DNA from 3 places in the Blautia sp. DFI.1.216 genome. Region 2 is predicted to be linked to each of the others. Evidence: predicted binding sites of a transcription regulator. Region 2 holds the regulator's gene; each other region holds the start of a gene.
What was found. Region 2 encodes Rex, which represses fermentation and respiration genes when NADH is low (regulators of the CRP and FNR family bind a similar motif). Its sites were predicted from a motif close to ATTGTTAANTANTTAACAAT; they were not measured.
Positions count from the first base shown of each region.

Region 1: a site for Rex is predicted at 6,078-6,097, ahead of adhE (bifunctional acetaldehyde-CoA/alcohol dehydrogenase). Genes of this name have one in related genera too.
Region 3: a site for Rex is predicted at 3,997-4,016, ahead of LJE11_RS06695 (CoB--CoM heterodisulfide reductase iron-sulfur subunit B family protein). Genes of this name have one in related genera too.

Region 1 covers NZ_JAJDML010000006.1:5,866-13,858, forward strand. The annotation lists gene LJE11_RS03625 (D-alanyl-D-alanine carboxypeptidase) at 1-39, shown strand, start outside; gene dapB (4-hydroxy-tetrahydrodipicolinate reductase) at 187-948, opposite strand; gene dapA (4-hydroxy-tetrahydrodipicolinate synthase) at 1,014-1,907, opposite strand; gene LJE11_RS03640 (cob(I)yrinic acid a,c-diamide adenosyltransferase) at 1,987-2,478, opposite strand; gene LJE11_RS03645 (single-stranded DNA-binding protein) at 2,949-3,575, opposite strand; gene typA (translational GTPase TypA) at 4,001-5,833, shown strand; gene adhE (bifunctional acetaldehyde-CoA/alcohol dehydrogenase) at 6,338-7,993, shown strand, end outside.
Region 2 covers NZ_JAJDML010000002.1:2,556-10,548, reverse strand. The annotation lists gene LJE11_RS00955 (bifunctional ADP-dependent NAD(P)H-hydrate dehydratase/NAD(P)H-hydrate epimerase) at 1-1,104, opposite strand, end outside; gene LJE11_RS00950 (redox-sensing transcriptional repressor Rex) at 1,194-1,841, opposite strand; gene LJE11_RS00945 (ABC-F family ATP-binding cassette domain-containing protein) at 2,102-4,012, shown strand; gene LJE11_RS00940 (NADP-dependent isocitrate dehydrogenase) at 4,129-5,337, opposite strand; gene LJE11_RS00935 (S8 family peptidase) at 5,453-6,298, opposite strand; gene LJE11_RS00930 (class I SAM-dependent methyltransferase) at 6,806-7,537, opposite strand; gene pap (polyphosphate:AMP phosphotransferase) at 7,558-7,993, opposite strand, start outside.
Region 3 covers NZ_JAJDML010000012.1:43,767-51,759, forward strand. The annotation lists gene LJE11_RS06675 (4Fe-4S dicluster domain-containing protein) at 1-121, opposite strand, end outside; gene LJE11_RS06680 (hydrogenase iron-sulfur subunit) at 109-552, opposite strand; gene LJE11_RS06685 (4Fe-4S binding protein) at 543-2,531, opposite strand; gene LJE11_RS06690 (4Fe-4S dicluster domain-containing protein) at 2,538-2,927, opposite strand; gene LJE11_RS06695 (CoB--CoM heterodisulfide reductase iron-sulfur subunit B family protein) at 2,924-3,718, opposite strand; gene LJE11_RS06700 (L-lactate dehydrogenase) at 4,315-5,265, opposite strand; gene LJE11_RS06705 (threonine/serine ThrE exporter family protein) at 5,530-6,861, opposite strand; gene LJE11_RS06710 (DUF4866 domain-containing protein) at 6,930-7,730, opposite strand; gene LJE11_RS06715 (AAA family ATPase) at 7,937-7,993, opposite strand, start outside.

The sequences.
Region 1 (7,993 bases), on a different contig from region 2:
GATTCCAGAACATTGCTGACTTACGCATATAATCATTGATCAGAATTATTATAGCAGCATACAGGCCAATATTACAAAAAAGGAAAGTGTTCTGAAACATCAGATACACTTTCCTTTTATATATTTTATTTCACTGCTATGAAGATACTGAAAATTACCAGTTATCAATTTTTACTGCATTCCTGATTATTTTGCACTGATAACATCGCTCATATCATATCTTCCTGCCGGTTTGCCTGCAAGGAATTTCGCAGCTTCAACAGCACCCTTTCCAAATACAGCTTTGGAATATGCAGTATGCTTAAATTCAATCACTTCATCCGGACCTGCGAAGATCACTTCGTGTTCTCCTACGATTGTTCCACCGCGGACTGCTGAGATACCGATTTCCTTATCATCTCGCATCTCACGTCTCTGGCTGCGGTCATAGATATAATGATACTGGTTATCCATTGCCTCATTAATGCTGTCAGCCAGTGCAAGTGCTGTTCCGCTTGGTGCATCCAGTTTCAGTCTGTGATGCTTCTCAACAATCTCCATGTCAAATCCTGCTGTTGCCAGAACCTTTGCCGCATTCTGAAGCAGTTTCATCAGAGTATTGATTCCAAGAGACATATTTGCAGATTTCAGAACTGCGACATTCTTAGATGTCTCTTCCACCTTTGCGAGCTGCTTCTCGCTTAAACCGGTTGTACATAATACAACCGGGAGTTTGCGTTTCTCACAGTAAGCAAGAAGTGCATCTGTTGCTTTTGCAGAAGAGAAGTCGATAAGGGCATCTGCCTCTACCTGACATTCTTCCATATTTGTATATACAGGGTAGCTGTTCTTTCCCTGATCTGCCACATCGATACCTGCTACGATCTCAGCATCCGGATCCTTCTCCACAAGTCCGGAGATTACCTGACCCATGTGACCGTTACAGCCATGCATAATAATCTTTACCATTTGTCTATTCCTCTCAATTCCAGTATATCGGCAAGTTGATTTTCCGAACAATCCTGCGGTTATATTTATGCAAGTTTAATTCCGAAATTCTTCAGTTCTTCTGCGAGTTTTGCCTTGTTTGCATCTTCCATCTCGGATAATGGCATACGAAGTGGTCCCACTTCTTTACCCATCAGATTCAGAGCTGCTTTCACCGGAATCGGGTTTACTTCACTGAACAGTGCATGAATTAACGGGATTGCCTTTAACTGGATTTCTGCTGCACCCTTTGTATCTCCTTCAAGGAATTTCATAACCATATCATGTGTTTCCTTAGGAGCTACATTAGAAAGTACGGAAATTACTCCAAGTCCGCCAAGTGAAAGGATCGGAAGTACCTGATCATCATTTCCGGAGTAGAGTTCAATGCAGCCATCAGCCATGGACATCATGGTTGCAATCTGTGAAAGATCTCCGCTTGCTGCTTTGATACCAACAATATTCTTAACATTTTTAGCCAGAGCTACTGCTGTTGCAGGCTGAATGTTACAACCTGTACGGCTCGGAACATTGTACATAATGATTGGTGTTTCCGGAACTGCCTCTGCAATAGCTGTATAATGAGCGATCAGTCCTTTCTGAGTCGCCTTGTTATAATATGGAGTCACTATAAGAAGTGCATCTGCACCGTAAGAAGCAGCCTCCTTTGACATCATAATTGCAGTTTCCGTACAGTTGGAACCTGTACCTGCGATAACCGGAACACGTTTGTTTACCTTGTCGATTGCAAACTTAATTGTCTTAAGATGCTCTCCATGCGTCATCGTTGATGATTCTCCTGTTGTTCCGCAGATAATGATCGCATCTGTACTGTTTGCAATCTGATACTCCAGAAGTTCCTCCAGTTTATCATAATTAACCTTACCATCTTCATACATAGGGGTTACGATCGCAACACCTGCACCTTTAAAAATTGCCATTTGCCTTCCTCCTTTATTCTTCTGTAATTTCCATACAGATTACTGTCCATTCATAAACAATAATCAGGTTTTATACACCTTATACAATCTCTGTTGTCAGTGTAGTTATGCTGTCTGCATATTTACGCAGGCTGTCCGGTAACGTCCGTCCCGTAAGCAGAATATGCATACTCTCGTCCTTCATCTTCAGGATATCACCGATTGCCTCTGCAGTGGTGATCCCGTAATCCGGAAGTGCAAGAATCTCATCTAGGAGCAGAAAATCGCATTCCTGCGTTGCGATCACTTTGCGCGCAAAATTCAAAGCATTAAGAATATTGGTTTTCTCCTCTGCCTTCTCCTGCTCATTCAGTTCCTCATATCCTTCATCATGCTTCTCAAAACGGAATATCTTAATATCCAGATTATCCAGTTCCGCCAGAAAATCCAGTTCCCTGCGCTCTCTTCCTTTCAGAAACTGAATAATAATGACGCTTTTACCCTGTGCGGAAGCTCTCAGACACTGACCGATCGCCAGAGTTGTCTTTCCCTTTCCCCCGCCACAGTAAACCTCTGTAAATTCTTTTTCCATAACAAACAATTCCTCTTATCGTTATTGAAATTGTACCTTCTTCTCTGTGTCATTACAGACATGATAAACAGCAGTCTGTTTTCGACTTCTGCGATGAGCTTCCGGCATATTCACGCCGGAATGCTTCGTGGAACAGCAGGCTGCCATAGTTATCTGAATACGCTTATATTACCGCAGTTTATGAAGAATTGCAAGTGTTACTGTTTACAGTAATCGTTACTGTTCACTCCGTTCTCAGCAACACGCTTCGCGATGCAAAAAATATGAACCTCCTTGCGCAAAGCCCAAGGAGTATCGTTTGCTTTGCAAACTCAATTTATGCTAATCGCATAAATTCGCGCGGTATGTCTCGGGTTTTCTGTGACCTTCGCTCACAAAAAACACCTCGCGGGATATCACCAGTGAACAGTAACCACTCCGTTCACAGTAACGTGGCCAAAATTCATTCCAAATTGCCTGCGGCAATGGAATTATTCCATATATTCCAGCTTGCTTACAGATACTTCATACGCAACTCTCTTCTCTGTTTCATTTTCCCCGATCCGTTTCATATATTCTCTGCTCTGGATACGTCCCCAGATCAGGACATGACCGCCAACTTCAAACGCAGATGCATAGCGGGCATTTCTGCCCCAGCAGATGCATGGTATGTAATCTGATTTTCCATACGGACGATTTACTGCCAGCAGCACATCCGCAATTTCTCTTCCAAGAGGAGTTTTACGGTACACCGGAGGCTTACAGATATATCCGTCCAGAAAAATCTGATTTACCGGAACTGTTTCATCCTCTTCTTCCACAAACTTCAGTTCTCTGCTAAATACTGAAAGCACGAGACGGTTGTGCTTCTCCTCATGGCGGTTATATGAGCGGAACTGTCCATGGATTTCCACATATTCTCCGATATAATCCTGCGTTACATCCACTAGCCGTTCAGAAACCATCACCGGAATTCTGTCTTCCGAATCACTGAGCCTTTTGACCAGCAGCTCAGTCATATAGAAGCCTTCTCCAAAGACCTGATGACTGAATGTAAAGCCTGCTGCAATTTTGCCCATCATAGATACCTGATTGTTTTCAATAATTTTATCTGCCATAATGTGGTTCTCCTTCCCTGTAGAGCACCTGTGTCAGAATCCCTGCCTGCAGTGCAGACCGTAAATCGTCTCTGCTTTTTCAACGATCCCGCATATGCTCCTCTGTACCTTGTATTGTTCTTTATAAGGTTATGTACAGGCATTCTCATTTAGAACCAGAATCTGCAAAAATAAAAAAAATTATTTTAACACCTTGTAATCTGGCGAAAATGTGGTAAACTGAAAATTCGGGTAACTTATTGAAGAAAAAAACACATAATAATAGGAACAAATTCATCTGCAAGATTATATCGTGCTTGAAAAATGCTTTTGCAGCAAAATAATCCTGCTGATAACACATGAATATTAACAATTCCGGTAACTGTTCAGCCAGTGTGCCGAACAGTTACCCATTCAAAGCTTAAAGAGGAAAGGAAAATCATTTTATGAGAACAAAACGTGAAGATGTCCGTAACGTAGCCATTATCGCACACGTTGACCATGGTAAAACTACTCTGGTTGACCAGCTTCTGAAACAGAGCGGTGTATTCCGTGAGAATCAGGAAGTTCAGGAACGTGTCATGGACTCTAATGATATCGAACGTGAACGTGGTATCACTATTTTATCCAAGAACACAGCTGTTCATTACAAAAATACAAAAATCAACATCATTGACACACCAGGACATGCTGATTTCGGCGGCGAGGTAGAACGTGTACTTAAGATGGTAGACGGTGTTATTCTTCTCGTTGATGCTTTCGAAGGTGCTATGCCTCAGACAAAATTCGTTCTTAAGAAAGCACTGGAACTTGACCTTCATGTAATCGTATGTATCAACAAGATCGACCGTCCGGAAGCCCGTCCGGATGAAGTTGTAGATGAGGTTCTGGAACTTCTTATGGATCTTGGTGCTTCTGATGAACAGCTTGACTGTCCGTTCCTGTATGCTTCTGCCAAAGCAGGACATGCTGTGATCGACTTAAACGACACTCCTAAGGATATGGCTCCGTTATTTGAAGCAATCCTGAAATATATCCCGGCTCCGGAAGGAGATCCGGAGGCAGATACTCAGGTTCTGATCAGCACGATTGATTACAATGAATACGTTGGACGTATCGGTGTTGGTAAAGTTGAAAACGGTACAATCGCTGTTAACCAGGAACTGACTCTGTTAAACCATCATGATCTGGACAAACGTAAGAAAGTTAAGATCAGCAAGCTCTACGAGTTTGACGGTCTGAACAAAGTTGAAGTAAAAGAGGCCACTATCGGTGCTATCGTTGCTATTTCCGGTATCGCAGATATCCATATCGGTGATACTCTCTGCGCAGGAGATAATCCGGAAGCTATTCCTTTCCAGAAGATTTCCGAGCCTACTATTGCCATGAACTTCATCGTAAATGACAGTCCGCTGGCCGGTCAGGAAGGTAAATACATTACCTCCCGTCATCTTCGTGACCGTCTCTACCGTGAGCTCAACACAGATGTCAGCCTTCGTGTAGAAGACACTGATACAACTGAGGCATTTAAAGTTTCCGGACGTGGAGAACTTCATCTGTCTGTCCTGATTGAAAACATGAGACGTGAAGGTTATGAATTCGCAGTAAGTAAACCGGAAGTTCTGTATAAAACAGACGAGCGTGGCAAGAAGCTTGAGCCTATGGAAATTGCTTATGTAGATGTTCCGGAAGAATTTTCCGGTACTGTAATCCAGAAGCTGAGCGAACGTAAAGGTGAACTGCAGGGTATGAGTACTGCCAGTGACGGTACTGTCCGTCTGGAATTCCACATTCCTTCCCGTGGACTGATCGGATTCCGCGGTGAGTTCCTTACTTCCACCAAGGGTACCGGCATCATCAATACTATGTTTGACGGATATGCTCCTTACAAGGGAGATTTCCAGTACAGAAAGCAGGGATCTCTGATCGCTTTCGAGGCTGGTGAAGCTGTTACTTATGGTCTGTTCGCAGCCCAGGAGCGTGGTACTCTGTTTATCGGACCTGGTGCAAAGGTTTACAGCGGTATGGTTATCGGACAGAATGGTAAAGCCGAAGATATCGAGCTGAACGTATGCAAGACAAAACATCTGACTAACACACGTTCTTCTTCCGCTGATGATGCACTGAAATTAACTCCACCAAGAGTTCTCAGTCTGGAACAGGCCATCGATTTCATCGACCAGGATGAACTCCTTGAGGTTACACCGGAGTCTCTCCGTATCCGTAAGAGACTTCTGGATTCCAGAGAACGTAAGAGAGCCGCTTTCAGAAAAGCCTGAAACAAATAGAAACTTAAGAAAAATTAAGCCCCGCAGATTTTGCGGGGCTTAATTTTTCTTAATCATTACTGTTCACTCCGTTCACAGTAACTCTTAATCTCCTGCAAACATATGGAAAAACATAAATCCTTCTACAAATTATATTGTTATATTTTCACGAAATCCTCAGTTAGTATTTGTTAACTTTTTCATATGCTTTGTAATTGACAAATGATTAACAAAGTCATATAATAGCATCATCGAGGTTGTTAATTTATTAACGTTATTTTTTTAACTTTCTCTCAGTTGCCAACAGAACATATATTGTTAAATTTTTCTCATATATTCTGACAATTGATATTTTATTCACATTATTTACGTGATTATGCACAATTTTCACCACACTATTTCGTTATGCTCATATTAATGTTACTGTTGACCGAATAATCAGTTTATTTGTATAATAAAAACATAACAGGTCACGGTAAATACTTTTAACGAAAACACAAACAGGAGGATTCCCAAATGGCAAAAAAAGAGAACACTATCCCAACCATCATCGACACCCCTGAAGCCCTTACTGCAAAGATTGCAGCCATGAAAGAGGCACAGAAGATTTTCGCAACATTTACCCAGGAGCAGGTAGATAAGATTTTTAAAGCTGCCGCTACTGCTGCTGACAAAGCACGTATCCCGCTTGCTAAAAATGCTGTTGAAGAAACAGGAATGGGTATTGTAGAAGATAAGGTTATCAAGAACCATTACGCAGCCGAATATGTATACAACGCATATAAGAATACCAGAACCTGCGGTGTGATTGAAGAAGATACTGCTTACGGTATTAAGAAAATAGCTGAGCCGATTGGTCTGATTGCTGCTGTTATTCCTACAACCAACCCAACATCTACTGCAATCTTCAAAACTCTGATTGCACTGAAAACACGTAATGCAATCATCATCAGTCCGCATCCCCGCGCAAAGAAATGTACCATTGAGGCTGCAAAGGTTGTTCTGGAGGCTGCTGTAGAAGCCGGTGCACCGGAGGGAATCATCGGATGGATTGATGTTCCAAGTCTTGATCTGACAAATCAGGTTATGCGTGAAGCAGACATCATCCTTGCCACAGGTGGTCCCGGAATGGTTAAGGCTGCCTATTCTTCCGGAAAACCTGCTTTAGGTGTAGGTCCCGGAAATACTCCTGTTATCATTGATGACAGTGCAGATATCCGTCTGGCAGTTAACTCCATCATCCATTCCAAGACCTTTGACAATGGTATGATCTGTGCTTCCGAACAGTCTGTAACTGTTCTTGAGAGCATTTATAAGAAAGTAAAAGAAGAATTCCTTTACAGAGGATGTTACTTCCTGAAACCGGATGAATTAGAGAAAGTAAGAAAAACTATCCTTATCAATGGCGCATTGAATGCAAAGATCGTAGGCCAGAAGGCTGCCACTATCGCTGAGATGGCCGGTGTTGCAGTTCCTCCTGAAACAAAGATTCTGATCGGTGAAGTTGAATCTGTAGACATCAGCGAAGAATTCGCACATGAGAAGCTTTCCCCTGTACTTGCCATGTACAAGGCCAAGACCTTTGACGAAGCGATTGCCAAAGCTGAACAGCTTGTAGCTGACGGCGGTTATGGACATACCTCCGCTCTCTACATTGACACAAGAGAAAAGGAAAAAATGGAAAAACACGCAGCAGCTATGAAGACCTGCCGTATCCTCATCAATACTCCATCTTCTCAGGGCGGTATCGGCGACCTTTACAACTTCAAACTTGTTCCGTCCCTGACTTTGGGCTGCGGTTCCTGGGGTGGCAACTCCGTATCTGAGAACGTAGGTGTAAAACATCTCATTAACATCAAGACCGTTGCTGAAAGGAGAGAAAATATGCTCTGGATTAGAACACCGGAAAAAGTTTATTTCAAAAAAGGCTGCCTGCCGGTTGCTCTGGATGAACTTGGCACTGTTATGCACAAGAAACGCTGCTTTATCGTAACAGACTCTTTCCTTTATAAGAATGGATATACTAAAAAGATCGAAGATAAATTAGATCAGATGGGAATCGTACATACCTGCTTCTACGATGTAGAGCCAGATCCATCTCTCGCTTCTGCAAGAGCCGGTGCTGCTGCAATGAGAATGTTCGAGCCTGACTGCATTATCGCAATGGGCGGT
Region 2 (7,993 bases):
AGGTGTCAGGATCACATGTTCCCCGATAAAACACTTCCAGTTGTCATGGACTGACAGAAGATTCAGGCCATCTGCATCCAGAATTACTGTTTTTTTACACTCAGCTGCCTTCGCCAGGAACCACTGAGCTCTTTCCCTGCTCTGCGCTCCGGTTCCAAGACCCGGTCCTATCACAAGCACATCACACCAGTCAAGCATTGCCTGGTTTTTTTTCTCATCAAAATCACAGGTGATCATGGCTTCCGGCAACAGTGTCTGCAACGGAATCCTGTTGGCCTCCACGGTCTGAATTCTCACCATTCCCGCAGAGCTTTTCAGAGCAGCTGCTGCACTCAGATATGCAGCTCCGCACATTCCTTCGCTGCCAGCTATAAGAAGAACCTTACCGAAGGTTCCTTTATTTCCATAGGGAACTCTCTCCGGAAGCATTTTTAAATCTTCACGTTCCAGATGATGCATACAGATTTTCTTTCCGGGTATGGAATAGATTCCGATATCCGTAACAACGATCTCACCGCCATACATGCGTCCGGGATAAAAACACAGCCCTCTTTTGCGAAAAGCAAAGGTAACCGTAAGATCTGCCCGGAATGCAATCCCCTTCTCAAATCCGGTATCTGAGTCAATCCCGGATGGAATATCCACAGCTACTTTATACGCAGATGCCCGGTTCATTGTACTGATAAGCTCTGCATATTTTCCCTCTACAGGTCTGCTCAGTCCAACCCCAAAGATGGCATCTACTATAGTAGTATATTCATCCGGATCCAGGTTATGCACCCGGGGCACCTGATAATATTCTGCTGTTTTAAGCTGTCCGGCAGTTTCAGCAGTCATTTTCTCTTCCTTACCCGCAATATAATACCAGGTTCTGACTCCTCTCAACTGAAGCAGTCTGGCAATCGCCAATCCGTCTCCGCCATTGTTGCCGGTTCCGCAGACCACAAGGATTTTCTCTTTTTCTTTATTCTTTAATCTCTGTACAATCTCCTCAACCGTCTTTAATGCCGCCCTCTCCATAAGTACTGGAGACGATATCCCGGCTTTCTGAATCGTATTATGATCCAGTTCTTTCATCTCAACAGCAGTTACAATCTCTCTCATCTGTTCACCTCCTGTTTACAATAACACATTTACATACAAGAGAAAAGCTGTGATCAGATGACCACAGCCTTGTGTTTCACAGTTATCCCTTACATCCCTTCATGTTCCTTTCTGTACTCACTCAGGTTATAGGACAAAGTCATAAGACTCTCTGAAAGATGTACGTTCTCTACCATTACATCCTCCGGGGCATCCAGATCAATATGTGCAAAATTCCAGATTGCCTTAATTCCATTATCAATCAAAATCTTTGCCATCTCTTTGGCTTTAATTTTAGGAAGAGTCAAGATCGCGATCTCAACCTCATTCTCCTTCAGAAACAAAGGAAGATCGCTCAACATCTGAATCTCAATTCCACGAACTGCAATCCCCTCAAGTACAGGATTGACGTCAAAAATACCAACCAGCTTAAATCCGCGCTTTTCAAAATCCACATAATTGGCCAATGCCTGTCCCAAATTACCGGCACCCAGAATAATCATCGGATGTACAGTATCCAGCCCAAGGATCTTACCGATTTCTGTATACAAATAGCGTACATTATAGCCGTAACCCTGCTGACCAAAACCACCGAAATTATTTAAGTCCTGACGAATCTGGGAAGCCGTCACATGCATCTTCTTGCTAAGATCATTTGAAGATATACGCTCTACATTCTCCTCCATCAATTCACCGAGGTAGCGGTAGTACCGCGGCAAACGCTTGATTACCGCTTTCGAAATTTCCTTAGCTTCCACAAATTTTCCCTCCTTAGCTTATCTATGTCAATTATACCCAGATGTTATTTTATTGTCAAATTAAATTTGTACTTTTTGACCAAATATTTCTGTATTTTTTTATCAATTTCATTCTGAAAAATTCCCCGGAATATCATATTTTCTTCCATGCATCCATCCGGTGCTTTCTTTTCTCTGGACAAAATCTCTTAAAATGCTTTCAAAAACAGGCATTTTCGATTATAATAGTACGCGGACAAATTACAAACGGAGGAATTCCTATGATTTTATCATGTCAGAATATCTGTAAATCCTTTGGCGAAAAAATCATTCTCAAGGATGCCAGTTTCCATATAGAAGACCGCGAAAAGGCAGCTCTCATCGGCAATAACGGTGCAGGCAAGACGACTCTGCTGCGAATCATTATGCATGAGCTCTCCCCGGATTCAGGAAACGTGGTACTTGCCAAAGATAAAAATATCGGCTACCTTGCCCAGTATCAGGACATTCATGGCCATCATACCATTTACGAAGAACTGATTTCCACCAAACAGCACATTATTGATATGGAGAACCGTCTGCGCTCTCTGGAACAGGAAATGAAAACCACCACCGGAGATGCTCTGGACAGCCTGATGAATACTTACACAAGACTGAGTCACCAGTTTGAACTGGAAAATGGTTACGCTTACAAAAGTGAGATCATGGGTGTATTAAAAGGTCTTGGTTTCACAGAAGAAGATTTCGAACGCCAGATAGAAACTCTTTCAGGCGGCCAGAAAACCCGCGTAGCTCTGGGTAAACTGCTTCTTGCCAGCCCTGACATTCTTCTTCTGGATGAGCCTACCAACCATCTGGATATGGAGAGTATTTCCTGGCTGGAAACCTATCTTCTGAATTACCCGGGTGCTGTATTTATCGTATCCCACGACCGTTACTTTCTTGACAAAGTTGTAACAAAAGTTGTGGAAATCGAAGCAGGAAATATGCGTATGTACAGTGGCAACTATTCTGCCTATGCCCTGAAAAAAGCCCAGCTGCGTGACGCCCAGTACAAAGCCTATCTGAACCAGCAGCGGGATATCAAACATCAGGAAGCAGTCATTGCCAAGCTGAAATCCTTTAACCGCGAGAAATCCATCAAACGTGCGGAAAGCCGCGAGAAAATGCTGGATAAAGTCCAGCGCATTGATAAACCACAGGAGATTCAGAATCAGATGCGCATTTCCCTGGAACCAAGATTTGTCAGCGGAAATGATGTCCTTACTGTGGAAAGTCTTTCCAAATCTTTTCCCGGACAGACACTTTTCAGTGACATCTCCTTTGAGATCAAACGTGGAGAACGTGTAGCCCTGATTGGCAATAACGGCACAGGCAAAACCACCATGTTAAAGATCATCAATGGGCTGATTGATGCAGACAGCGGCAGATTTACTCTTGGTTCCAAGGTACAGATTGGCTACTATGACCAGGAACACCATGTTCTTCATATGGAGAAAACTATTTTTGAGGAAATCTCAGATGCTTATCCCACACTTACGGAAACAGAAATTCGAAATATGCTGGCAGCATTCCTTTTCACAGGGGATGATGTATTCAAACTGATCTCCGCTCTGTCCGGCGGAGAAAGAGGTCGTGTTTCCCTCGCCAAGCTGATGCTGTCCGAAGCAAACTTTCTGATCCTCGATGAGCCCACCAACCATCTGGATATCGCTTCAAAAGAGATTCTTGAAGAGGCATTGAACAGTTACACTGGAACAGTATTCTATGTTTCCCACGACCGTTACTTCATCAACCAGACAGCTACCCGGATCCTGGATCTGACCAATCAGGCAATTGTAAATTATATCGGAGATTACGACTATTATCTGGAGAAAAAAGAAGAGCTGACGGAAAAATATGCTCCGGCTGCCGCTCAGGCTGTGACAGAAGCAAAGCAGGCTTCTGATAACAAGCTTTCCTGGCAACAGCAGAAAGAAGAACAGGCCCGCCAGCGAAAACGAGAGAATGAACTAAAAAAAGTAGAAGCCCGCATTGAAGAACTTGAAACCAGAGATAAAGAGATCGACGAAACCATGATTCTCCCGGATATCTGCACAAATGTGGCAGAATGTGCGAAACTCAGCAAAGAGAAAGCCGCCATTACCGAAGAATTAGAAGGATTATATGAAAAATGGGAAGAACTTGCATAATGCAGGTTCTTCCCATTTTCGCAGTTTATAACTTTTTACAGGTTTCTCCGCTGCAGTGTGATCCTGCCCGGAGAACTTTATAATGTTATAGAAACATTACCGGATAATTTCTGAAATTATAAAATTTCATCCAGTCTCTCTCTGATGGCAAGGATGAAATCTTTGCTGTTCAGTACTGTCACATCCTCAAGAGAAGTGATCAGCGCAAGGTCTTTTGTCATCTTACCGCTTTCAATCGTCTCCAGAGTCGCCTTCTCCAGTTTATCAGCAAATTCCATCAATTCTTTATTGCCGTCCAGCTCACCTCTTTTTCTCAGAGCTCCAGTCCATGCAAAAATAGTTGCTACAGAGTTAGTAGATGTCTCCTCACCTTTCAGATAGCGATAATAATGTCTCTGTACAGTTCCATGAGCAGCTTCATATTCGTAATATCCCTGTGGAGATACCAGTACAGATGTCATCATAGCCAGAGAACCAAATGCTGAAGAAACCATATCGCTCATAACATCTCCATCATAGTTCTTGCAGGCCCAGATAAATCCGCCTTCAGCCTTCATGACACGAGCTACGATATCATCGATCAGGCTGTAGAAATATTCAATGCCTGCTGCTTCGAATTTCTCCTTAAACTCATCTTCATAAATAGTTGCAAAGATTTCCTTAAAACGTCCGTCATAAATCTTGGAGATCGTATCCTTGCCGCCAAGCCACAGGTTCTGTTTTGTATCCAGTGCATAATTAAAACAGCATCTTGCAAAACTTGTGATAGAATCATCCAGATTGTGCATACCCTGAAGCACACCCGGTCCCTCATAATGATGGATCAGCTCTTTTCTCTGCTGTCCGTCTGCACCTTCAAATACCAGATAAGCATCTCCGGGACCGTCAATATACATCTCTGTGTTCTTATACACATCACCATAGGCATGACGTGCGATGGTGATCGGTTTCTTCCAGTTCTTAACACATGGTTCAATACCCTTCACTACGATTGGGGCACGAAAAACAGTTCCGTCGAGAATTGCACGAATCGTTCCGTTAGGACTCTTGTACATTTTCTTTAAGGTATACTCTTCCATTCTTGCCTTATTAGGAGTGATAGTTGCACATTTCACTGCTACGCCGTACTTCTTTGTAGCCTCTGCTGCATCAACAGTTACCTGATCATCCGTTTCATTTCTGTATTCCAGACCAAGGTCATAATACTCAGTGTTCAAATCAATATACGGAAGAAGAAGTTCATCTTTGATTATTTTCCAGAGAATTCTGGTCATCTCATCTCCATCCATCTCCACAAGTGGTGTCTGCATCTGAATTTTTTTCATGTTAATCCTCCTCTTTGGCTCTCATCCAGTTAACTATCATGATAGCCGAAAACAGACCGTTCGTCAATGCTTTTATACACTAAAGCAATATTTTGCCAAATAAAATGATTACTGATCACAGTTCCATAAAGCGTTCCAGATCCAGTTCTCCCCATCCCTGCTGATTCTTTGGCAATCCCATATCCCTGGCACTTTCTTTCAATTTCATCTTGATCTGAACATTAGTCAGCTCCGGATTCTTCTCAAGCATCAATGCTGCTGCCCCTGCAACCAGAGGTGTAGACATAGAAGTACCACTCTTCACTCCATATCCGTTATCTGCTCCCGGTGCACAGGCAAGAACATGATTCCCGGGTGCAACCAGATCCGGTTTACAAACACACTCAAATGTAGGTCCCCTGCCTGATATGGCAGTCCGTCCTGTAAGCAGATCGCTGGAGCCTACTGTGATAATCTTCCGGCTGCTTCCCGGTGCTGTCACACTTCCTGCCTTCGGTCCCTGATTTCCTGCCGCAGCCACTACCACCAGACCTGCATCCCAAAGTTGTTCCACACCTGCGATCAGAACTCTGTGATCTTCTGCTCTCCTACAGGTTGTTCCCACCGAGATATTCACTACACGTATCCCATAATATCTCTTATTCTCCAGGATCCAGCGAAAAGCCTGTAAAACATCTTCTTTCCTGCCATTTCCCGTTCTGTCGAGCACCTTCAGAACTATCAGGCTACACCCGGGGGCAATTCCTCTGATCCGTCCTTCCGAAGCCCTTCCGTCACCGCCAATGATCCCACATACATGGGTTCCATGAGAATTATCATCATAAGGTCTGATACGATGTCCGATGAAATCTTGAAACGCAAGTATTCTCCCTGTAAAATCTATATGAGGAAAAATCCCGGTATCCAGAACACACACACCCACGTGCTTTCCTGTATATCCGGAATCATCTGAATTCTTCATAAAAAATCCTCCGAATCATCTGGATAATGAAATCTTACCGCAACTGTTCATCAGGTCGCTACAAAGACAATGAACATTTGCGTCTTACTTTAAATTATTCGGAAGATTATATTTTTGTGTCCGACAGTTTCTCCTGTCATATCTCCGTTTTTCTGTAAATAAAATGTATAAAGCTTCCATGATATGCAGATACTTCTGATATGCAAAACAACAGGCATATACAGAATCTGTTACAGAAATCCCGAAAATATCCTTATAGCAATTTCATAAAATAACTGTAACCATCTGCATAATATTAAGGAGACAAATTATGACTGCATTATTATTGATACTGGTATTTTTACTCTTTCAGACCTTCGTCCTGCTCTGCTGTGTAGCTGCCGGAAATGACGCTGCCTCCCAGGAAATCTCCGATCAGGAACAAATGGAATTTATCCGGGAATGGAAAAAAATACATTGCAGCAGCCCTCAAAAATAAAGGGCTGCTGCAATGTGCTGATAAACCTTCTACATCACATAACAGTCATATCGTATTGCTTTTCCTTTTAATATATAAGAAGGCTCTCTTCCATCAAGACAGACGCTCTTAAGAGGACGTTTTACGATAATTCTGGAAGGTCCGGCTTTGATAGCTGCATCAAAAAGATCTTTTTCCTCAGAACATGGAGGTTCAAGTTTCTGGATCAGCTGAAGTTTTTTATTTATCAGACCGGATTTCTGTCTCTTCGGGAACATGGGATCAAGATAGATCACATCTACCGGATCCATAAGTTTCTCCATACATGACACACTGTCACCCTCCACCAGTTTCATTCTGGAAGCAATGTCTTTTAATACGGGATGCTTTCTGGCACGCCGGAGCGCATCCTTCAAAAGTGCGGCGATCACCGGATTCTGTTCGTATAATGTCACCTCATAGCCATATGCTGCAAGAAGGAAACCATCCTCCCCCATACCTGCAGTGGCATCAATTGCTTTCAGATGTTCTCCCTCTGTTTTGACCGCACGTACCAGCATTTCATGGGAAAGTCTTCCGTTTGTGACTCTGTGCAGCATTCCTTCAAAATCTCCCTGATATGTCAGGCCATAACCGGTAAGTGATACGCCCCGGGAGTCAAACATTACTGTCAGATGTTCTCCCGGTTTGTCCATAATCGGAACATTGTTCTTTCTGGCAAAAGATTCTGCCATTTCTCTTTGCCCGCCCTTACCCAGGCAGACTGTTATCTTATCATTCATTTACACATTTCCCGCAAAATTTAATTTTCTTTTAATGCTTTTTCTATTTCAGAGATCACAATTCTGAGTGCTTTGATACGGGCATATTTCTTGTCAACAGATTCCAGTACATGCCATGGTGCAAAGGAAGTGTTTGTCTTCTGAAGCATCTCATTTACGGCCACTTCATAGGCATCCCATTTCTCTCTGTTTCTCCAGTCCTCATCTGTGATCTTCCATTGTTTCTCCGGATTATTCTGTCTCTCCTGAAAACGCTCCAGCTGTGTATCCTTATCGATCTGTACCCAGAATTTAATAATGACTGCACCCCAGTCTTTAAGTTCTTTCTCAAACTCATTCATTTCGTTGTAGGCACGTTTCCAGTCATTTTCACTGCAAAATCCCTCCAGACGTTCTACCATAACTCTGCCATACCAGGTTCTGTCAAAAATAGCGATATGCCCATTTTTCGGAAGT
Region 3 (7,993 bases), on a different contig from region 2:
CTTCTGTTTCAAAGTAAGCCGGTTCCGGATTGTAAGGCAGATCTCCGGCTTTCCATCCCAGAACTCTTGCAACTGTACCGTCAGCAAGCAGTTCTTTTGCACGATTTATCAGCTCCTGCATCTTAAATCCTCCAATCTTACGTTCTTACCGAGTGAATGGATCTTCTCTACAAACTCATTCATAGTCTGGGAGAATTTCACACCTTCAGCAGCGGAAACCCATTCTACTCGTGTTCTTCCGTTTTCCACACCGATGTAGTCAAGCATGGAGAAAAGAAGCGTCATACGTCTTCTTGCATAGTAGTTACCTGTGCTGTAATGACAGTCTCCAGGATGACATCCACACATGATCACACCGTCAGCACCTTTCTCAAAAGCACGGAGGATGAACATTGGATTGACACGGCAGGAACATGGAACACGGATGATCTTTACGTCAGCCGGGTAAGAAAGACGGCTGCTTCCTGCAAGGTCTGCACCTGCGTAACTACACCAGTTACAGCAGAATGCTACAATCTTAGGTCTGAATTCTTCGTTTGTTTCTATCGACATATTGCATCTACCTCCGCGATAATCTGTCTGTTGGAAAAGCCCTGCAGATCCATAGCACCAGACGGGCAGGCTACTGTACAAGCGCCGCATCCCTGGCAAAGTGCTGTATTTACAACGGCTACTCTTCTTGTTTCACGGATACCGTGGTCATTTACCTGTTTATCCTCATAGGAAATTGCTCCATATGGGCAGACATTTGCACATGTAGAACATCCGTTACATAACAGTTCATCGGATTTTGCTGTACATGGGTTGGTTGTCAGTTTATCTTTGGCAAGAAGGCCGATTGCCTTAACTGCTGCTGCGCCAGCCTGTGCAACTGTCTCCGGAATATCCTTCGGTCCCTGGCATACACCGGAAAGGAAGATACCTGCTGTAGGAGATTCTACAGGACGGAGTTTTGCATGGGCTTCTGTGAGGAAGTTGTTTGTATCAATACTTGCTGTAAGCATAGTAGCGATCTTACGAACATCCGGGTTCGGTTCAATGGCTGTTGCAAGAACGACCATATCTGCTTTCTTAAGGATTTGTTTGTTGTCGATCAGGTCAGATCCCTGTACAAGAAGGCTTCCGTCCGGCTGTGGAATAACTTTTCCTACCTGGCCTTTGATGTAGTTTACGCCGTACTGTTCTACGGCTCTTCTGTAGAACTCATCGAAGTTTTTACCTGGAGTACGGACATCAATATAGAATACGGTTACATTTGTATCCGGATATTTATCACGGATCAGCATTGCATGTTTTGCTGTGTACATACAGCAGATCTTGGAGCAGTATGGCTTTCCTCTGTCATCAGAACATCTGCTTCCCACACACTGGATAAATACCAGCTCTTTCGGAGCCTTTCCGTCGGAAAGACGCTCTAAGTGTCCCTTTGTAGGACCTGCTGCATTCATAATACGTTCCAGTTCCAGAGATGTGATCACATCTTTGCTCTGGCTGTATGCATATTCATCGTATTTGTCAAGCTTGATGGTATCGAAACCTGTAGCAACTACGATGGCACCATATTTCTGTGTTACGATCTCATCCTGCTGATCGTATTCAATGGCTCCTGCCTGACATACCTTGGAACATACTCCACATTTTCCGGTTTTAAACTTGATACAGTTCTCACGGTCAATAACCGGAACATTTGGGATGGCCTGTGCAAACGGAGTGTAAATAGCAGTTCTGTTGTTTAATCCTCTGTTAAATTCATTAGGGATCTTCTTGGACGGACATTTTTCCTGACAGACACCGCAGCCTGTACATTTGTCCATATTTACACTTCTTGCTTTCTTTCTGATATCAACGGTGAAATCACCTACGAAACCGCTGACATGTTCTACTTCACTGTATGTATAGATATTGATCTTCTCATGGGCTGCTGCCTCAACCATCTTCGGTGTAAGGATACATGCAGAACAGTCAAGTGTAGGGAATGTTTTGTCAAGCTGTGACATTCTTCCGCCGATACTTGGAGTTTTCTCTACAATATCTACTTCATATCCTGCATCTGCGATATCCAGGGCTGTCTGGATTCCGGCAATACCGCCGCCGATGATCAGGGCTCTCTTTGTAACACGGCTCTCTCCTGGCTGAAGAGGTGTGTTTAAGTTTACTTTTGCGATTGCTGCCCTGGCAAGGATCACGGCCTTCTTTGTAGCCTCTTCCATATCCTTGTGAATCCAGGAACAATGCTCACGGATATTTGCAATCTCCACCATGTATGGATTCAGGCCAGCTCTTTCAGCTGCTTTTCTGAATGTTGCCTCATGCATACGTGGAGAGCATGAACAGACAACAACGCCTGTCAGGTTTTTCTCTTTAATGGCTTCCTGAATTTTAGCCTGGCCTGCTTCTGAGCACATGTACTGGTAGTCTTCTGCATGAACGACACCCGGCTCTTTGGCAGCTAATTCAACAACTTTTTTTACATCTACCGTAGCGGCGATATTACTTCCGCAATGACAGACAAATACACCAATTCTCTGCACGCTGGCTTACCTCCTGTATCTTCTGAATGCACTTACCAGAAGCTGCTGTGGCAGTTCCGGATCAAGAAGCTGTGGTATCTCATCTGCTTTCAGATAATCGCCGCCTTTTTCACGGACAACTAACTGTCTTGCTGCATCGATGATCTTTCCCGGTTTTACATCTCTTGGACAACGCTCTACACAGGCGAAGCAGGAAAGGCATTTCCAGAGAGACTTTGAATTGACAAGTGCTTCGATATCTTCATTTACAACATAGGATACAAACTGATGTGGCTTGATATCCATTTCATTGAAAGATGGGCAGGTAGCAGAACATTTTCCACATTTCATACATTTCAGCGGATTGGTTCCGGAGATCTCTTTGATCTTTTCTGCTGCTGAATGCTGGTTTCTCATTTTGCCACCTCCTCTTTTACTCCGAGGGCTTCTGCAAGGAGCTCTGTGAAATAATATACAGGCAGTTCGCTGGAAGCGTTTTTATTTAAATTATATTTACACAATGGACAGGCTGTGATCAGCATATCTGCGCCAAAGCCTTTCGCACTGTCTTCGATTTTCTGACACATATTCTGAGACATATCTTTTTCTTTCAGAGAAATGTAACCGCCGCAGCATTCATTTCTGTATGGATAGATTACCGGTTCTGCCCCAAGTGCACGGATGAAATCTTCCATGATTGTCGGATTCTCCGGATCATCAAAAGCCATGATCTTGCCCGGACGTAATAAGAGACATCCGTAATAGGCTCCGATTTTCTTTCCTGTAAGCGGGTTTACTACCTTCTCTTTCAGCTTGTCGAAACCGACTTTGTCGCGAAGTACTTCCAGATAATGGAGCACTGTTGTCTCGCCTTCATAAGGCTCATCAAGCTGCATGTAATTATTTGCTCTGGTGCGGATATCCTCCACATTTTTCATATCATCATTGACACGTTTGATCACGTGATGACAGGCAGAGCAGATTGTTACCAGATCCTGGCCCTTTTCTTTGGCCTGATTAAGAGCACGTACAGAAGAAAGCTTCGTAGCAATTTCGTCAGTTCCCAGAGGATAAACACCTCCGCAGCACTGCCAGTCTTCGATCTCTTCCAGTTCAAACCCAAGTGCTCTGGCGCTGGCTCTGGCATATTCGTCCAGATCTTTCGCCTTGTTTCTCAGGGTACAACCCGGATAATAACTGTACTTCATACTTAACATTATCCTTTCTTAGTTGTTCAGATAAATTCATGTTGCTCAAATAATGATATCAGGGTCCAAAAGCAATTTGCCCCGATATATAGCGCCCGTAAATAACAGTCGCTAGTCCTTGTCTTTTTTTTAACAATATATGGACAAAAATATAAATCAAGTCTAATACAATTACTTTTTATATCTTTGTTGAGACATAGAAAATAAAAGAGTTCGCACACCCTTCCTCCGCAATTAAAGGAGTGTATCAGCTCGATTTCCGAAAAATATTATATCATATTGACAACATTTTAACAAGAGGTTTTTGATAATTTTTTTATCACGCATCATTGCTCAATTCTTCTGATCTAAATTAATCTTTTTCAGGCAGATAAAATCTTCCGCTTTTCTATTTACTCACAATCATAGTATCTTTCAAAAAATTAATAAAAATATTATTTATATATTTTTTTGCTTTTGATATATGTAAGCCAAAATTCGTCTGTTTCCGCTTACAGTACAGAATTTTGGCTAATAATTAAAAAGGAGTAAACAGTAATATGGATTCAGAAGAACAGGCTGTACCTGTACTTCTGAATGTTTTGTCTGATATATTATTAATTAAGGTCAATCTGAGCAATAATTTCTTTCAGTGCATCTGCACTCTTCTTAAGCTGTTCGATCTCAGCTTTTGTCATTCTCATTGGAACTTTGCCCTGTACACCATTTGGTCCTACCAGAGTTAATGTACTCAAGCATACATCATCGATTCCGTACTCTCCATGCATCATAGTAGATACTGTAGAGATAGACTCTGAAGAAGATACAAGAAGGCTGCAAAGTTTGCATACAGAAGAGGATACTGCATAGAAAGTTGCACCTTTCTTGGAAATGATCTCACCGCCAGATTTCTGTACATACTGAAGCATTGCTTCTTTATCAATCGGTTCAATATCCTTACCGAGTTTCTTCTCAAGGTCGTAATATTCATCCACACTTACACCTGAAATATAGGCACCAGACCACGGAATAAAGGATGTATCTCCATGCTCACCGAATACATAGGCATGGATATTACTCTGTGCAATCTGGAAATGTTCGGATAATCCGCAGCGCAGACGTGCAGAGTCAAGAATTGTACCGGAACCAAGGATCTGGTTTTCTGGAAGTCCGGAAATCTTTGTAAATACATAAGTCATGATATCAACCGGATTGCTTACGATCAGATAAAGGGCATTTGGAGCTGCCTTTACGATCTCCGGTGTGATAGATTTGAGGATATTTACATTTGTCTGTGTAAGTTCAAGTCTTGTCTGTCCTGGTTTACGGGCAATACCGGATGTGATGATAACGATGTCAGAATCCCTAGCATCTTCGTAGTCTCCGGCAATGATAGAGATAGGATCTCTGAAGCAGGTTCCCTGGATAATATCCAGAACTTCACCTTCTGCTTTCTTTTTGTTGATATCGATCAGAACAATTTCAGATGCGATATCCTGGCTTGATAAAGTGTACGCGATGGTAGATCCGACGCTGCCGGCTCCAATGATAGTAATTTTACTGCTCATAATCTTAATACTCCTTTTCTCCTAACAAAATTGACGTCTTAATGATAACACATTGTCAAAAAATTGACAAGAGCTTTTGTACAGAAACCTGAACAATTTTTTCGTTTAAATATTTGTTTGGAAGCATAAAATTGTTTGTTAGTTTGATATAATTTTCACATTTTCCTATTGGAGTAGATACTTGCACGAACAAATCCCCAACCACTGCTTGTTGCTTTTTGCAATTTAAGCAGTGGTTGGGGATTTCCCTGATTTTTGATTCGGTTAAGTACAGTATCTGAAAGCTTTATCTGTCAGAATACGTGCAAAGATTAGCCCTAATGGCAACGCTGCAATGATAAGGATTGCAGACGCAAACCAGGATGCAGCTACTGATAATGACATAATACCAAGATTATAAAATCCTCTGTATAAATATAATCCCGGAACCATGATAACGATTGAGGGAACTGTTACAGATATCCTTGGATATCCGACTTTATTCTTCAGCAGGGACGCCAGAAGTCCCGCAGTAAGTGCACCAATAAATGCGGCTGCAGCAGGAGGAATATTTGCAAGGTCTACCAGTTCCAGTCTCAGAGTATTGGCAACTGCTCCTATCCCGGCTGCTGCGACTGCCAGACGAACCGGGCTGTTAAACATGATAGAGAATCCAAACACTCCGCAGAAACTTGCAAGAAGCCTGAATAAGATCCACTGCTCTGTTGACAGTGAAAGTTTTATAAAATCTACAGGTTTCAAATGCAGGATCAGTGCCATGATCCATGCTGACATAGTAGCTACCAGAATAACGATCAAAGCATAAGTCAGACGTTCTATTCCTGAACGCATATCCAGTTTTGCAAGGTCAATACCACTGGTAATAAACGGAAATCCCGGTATGATAAAGAGCATTGCACAGATATATCCCGCTTCGTGCTGAACAGAAATACCAAATAATATTTCTCCAAGTTTGAGCAGACCTGCATATGCAAAACATGCCAGAGATACAGAAGACACAATACATAAGAACAATGTAAAATGGTGTTTGGTCAATTTGCAGCGGAGATAATTTCCAATTCCTGCCCCGACAAATGCACAGAACATCTCGATCGGACCGCCCCCAAGAAGGAATGTAAATCCGCAGCATGCGATCGCTGCAGCAAGTCCCAGTGCAGGCGGGGAATATAGACCATGTGTTTTTTCAATATTGTCAAGAAATGTATGCAGCTGTTCTCCTGACATATGCTTTCCTTCTTTTTCAAAGTTTCGGATAAAGTGTTCCAGACGATTTAACTTCAAAGTATTTACGCCTGTATTAGTCAGGCACAACGACTGGGTAAAACCATTTTCTCCGTCATAACATGTATATTCAATGGACATCAGACCAATATCCTCCGTACACGTAATGCCAAGTGCTTCTGCCAGTGTATTCATGGAACTTCTCACTCTCCATGCTCCGGTACCGCATGAGAGAAACATAATCCCCACACGTCCGATAATGGATGCTTTCTCTGCGATGCTGGAATCTACAACTGGTACATTTCCCCCATTTTCATCTGTATACTCATGCCAGGCAACATCCATATGGTTCTTTTTAATCACTTCCTGCGGCATTTTTCTCACTTCCTCATTCTATATTGTCAATCGGATAAAATCATCCGCTTTGCTACTTGCTTGATTTGTTAAAGCTGCAGACTGTCATTTCCTGCTTTCTCCATCATTTTCTCTCTGCATGCCAGTACGATTCCGTCAATCTCGTCTAAATGCTGCAGCATTTTTTTCTCAAATTCATGGATAGGAAGAAGAATTCCAATTTCATCATAGGGTTTATCCGGATTCTCTTTCTTCAGACCTGTTTCCTGTCCGTAGTATACCATGGCTCTTGGGGCTTCTTCCTGAATCTTCTGGAAAGCATCCCATACAACGGCATATGCCTGTGCTTCTGTCAGACCCAGTTTACAGGTGTCGGGAAGTGCATAAAGAGCCAGGACACCACGTTTACGGTTATCTTTTTCTTCTGTAATGTTCAGACCTTCTGTATAGGTACGGACAAGATCATAACCATCTGCAAGATACAGTGCAGATCTGGGGGCACATTCATGATGTTCATATGTTTCCTTGAATTTTGCATATTCTCTGGCTGAAACCTTTTCCCCGGGAAGAAGTTCTCCGGCTGCATCTGTAAGGAGCACCGGGTTCTCTCCTGCTTTTCCGTGGAATTTCTTCGGGATCAGATAAGCCTCCCTTAACAGGTCAAACATACTTCTGCCGCATAATTCCAACAGCAGTGCACTGATATCACCGTTCTGGTACGCATGAAACAATACCTGCAGGAAATGATCTCTGTCATTATCTGTCAGACGATGGTCGTCATCTATATGGTCATAAAAAACTCCGCTTAATCGTCCGGATGCTTCCGGCGAAGCCAAAATTTTAGAAAAAATTGTTTCTACTGCTTCTTCTCTTGGCAAAACTGTACTCATAATTAACTTCCCCTTTCCAATCGTTTCAGATTCTTTTTTCGGTTCTCATTATAGTCTTGCTTTTAGTAATGTCAACATAAAAAGAGGGAATTTTCTGATATCAATTTTACATAGATGCAAGCTAAAAATTATATAAAAAAGACATTCCATCCACTGGGGTAGAATGTCTTTTCTCATAACTTATATGATTCTTTTGAAGTTACGTTCTATATACACAGTGGAAACCATTTTTCGATTACACACTGATGTACTTTTTCTTTTTT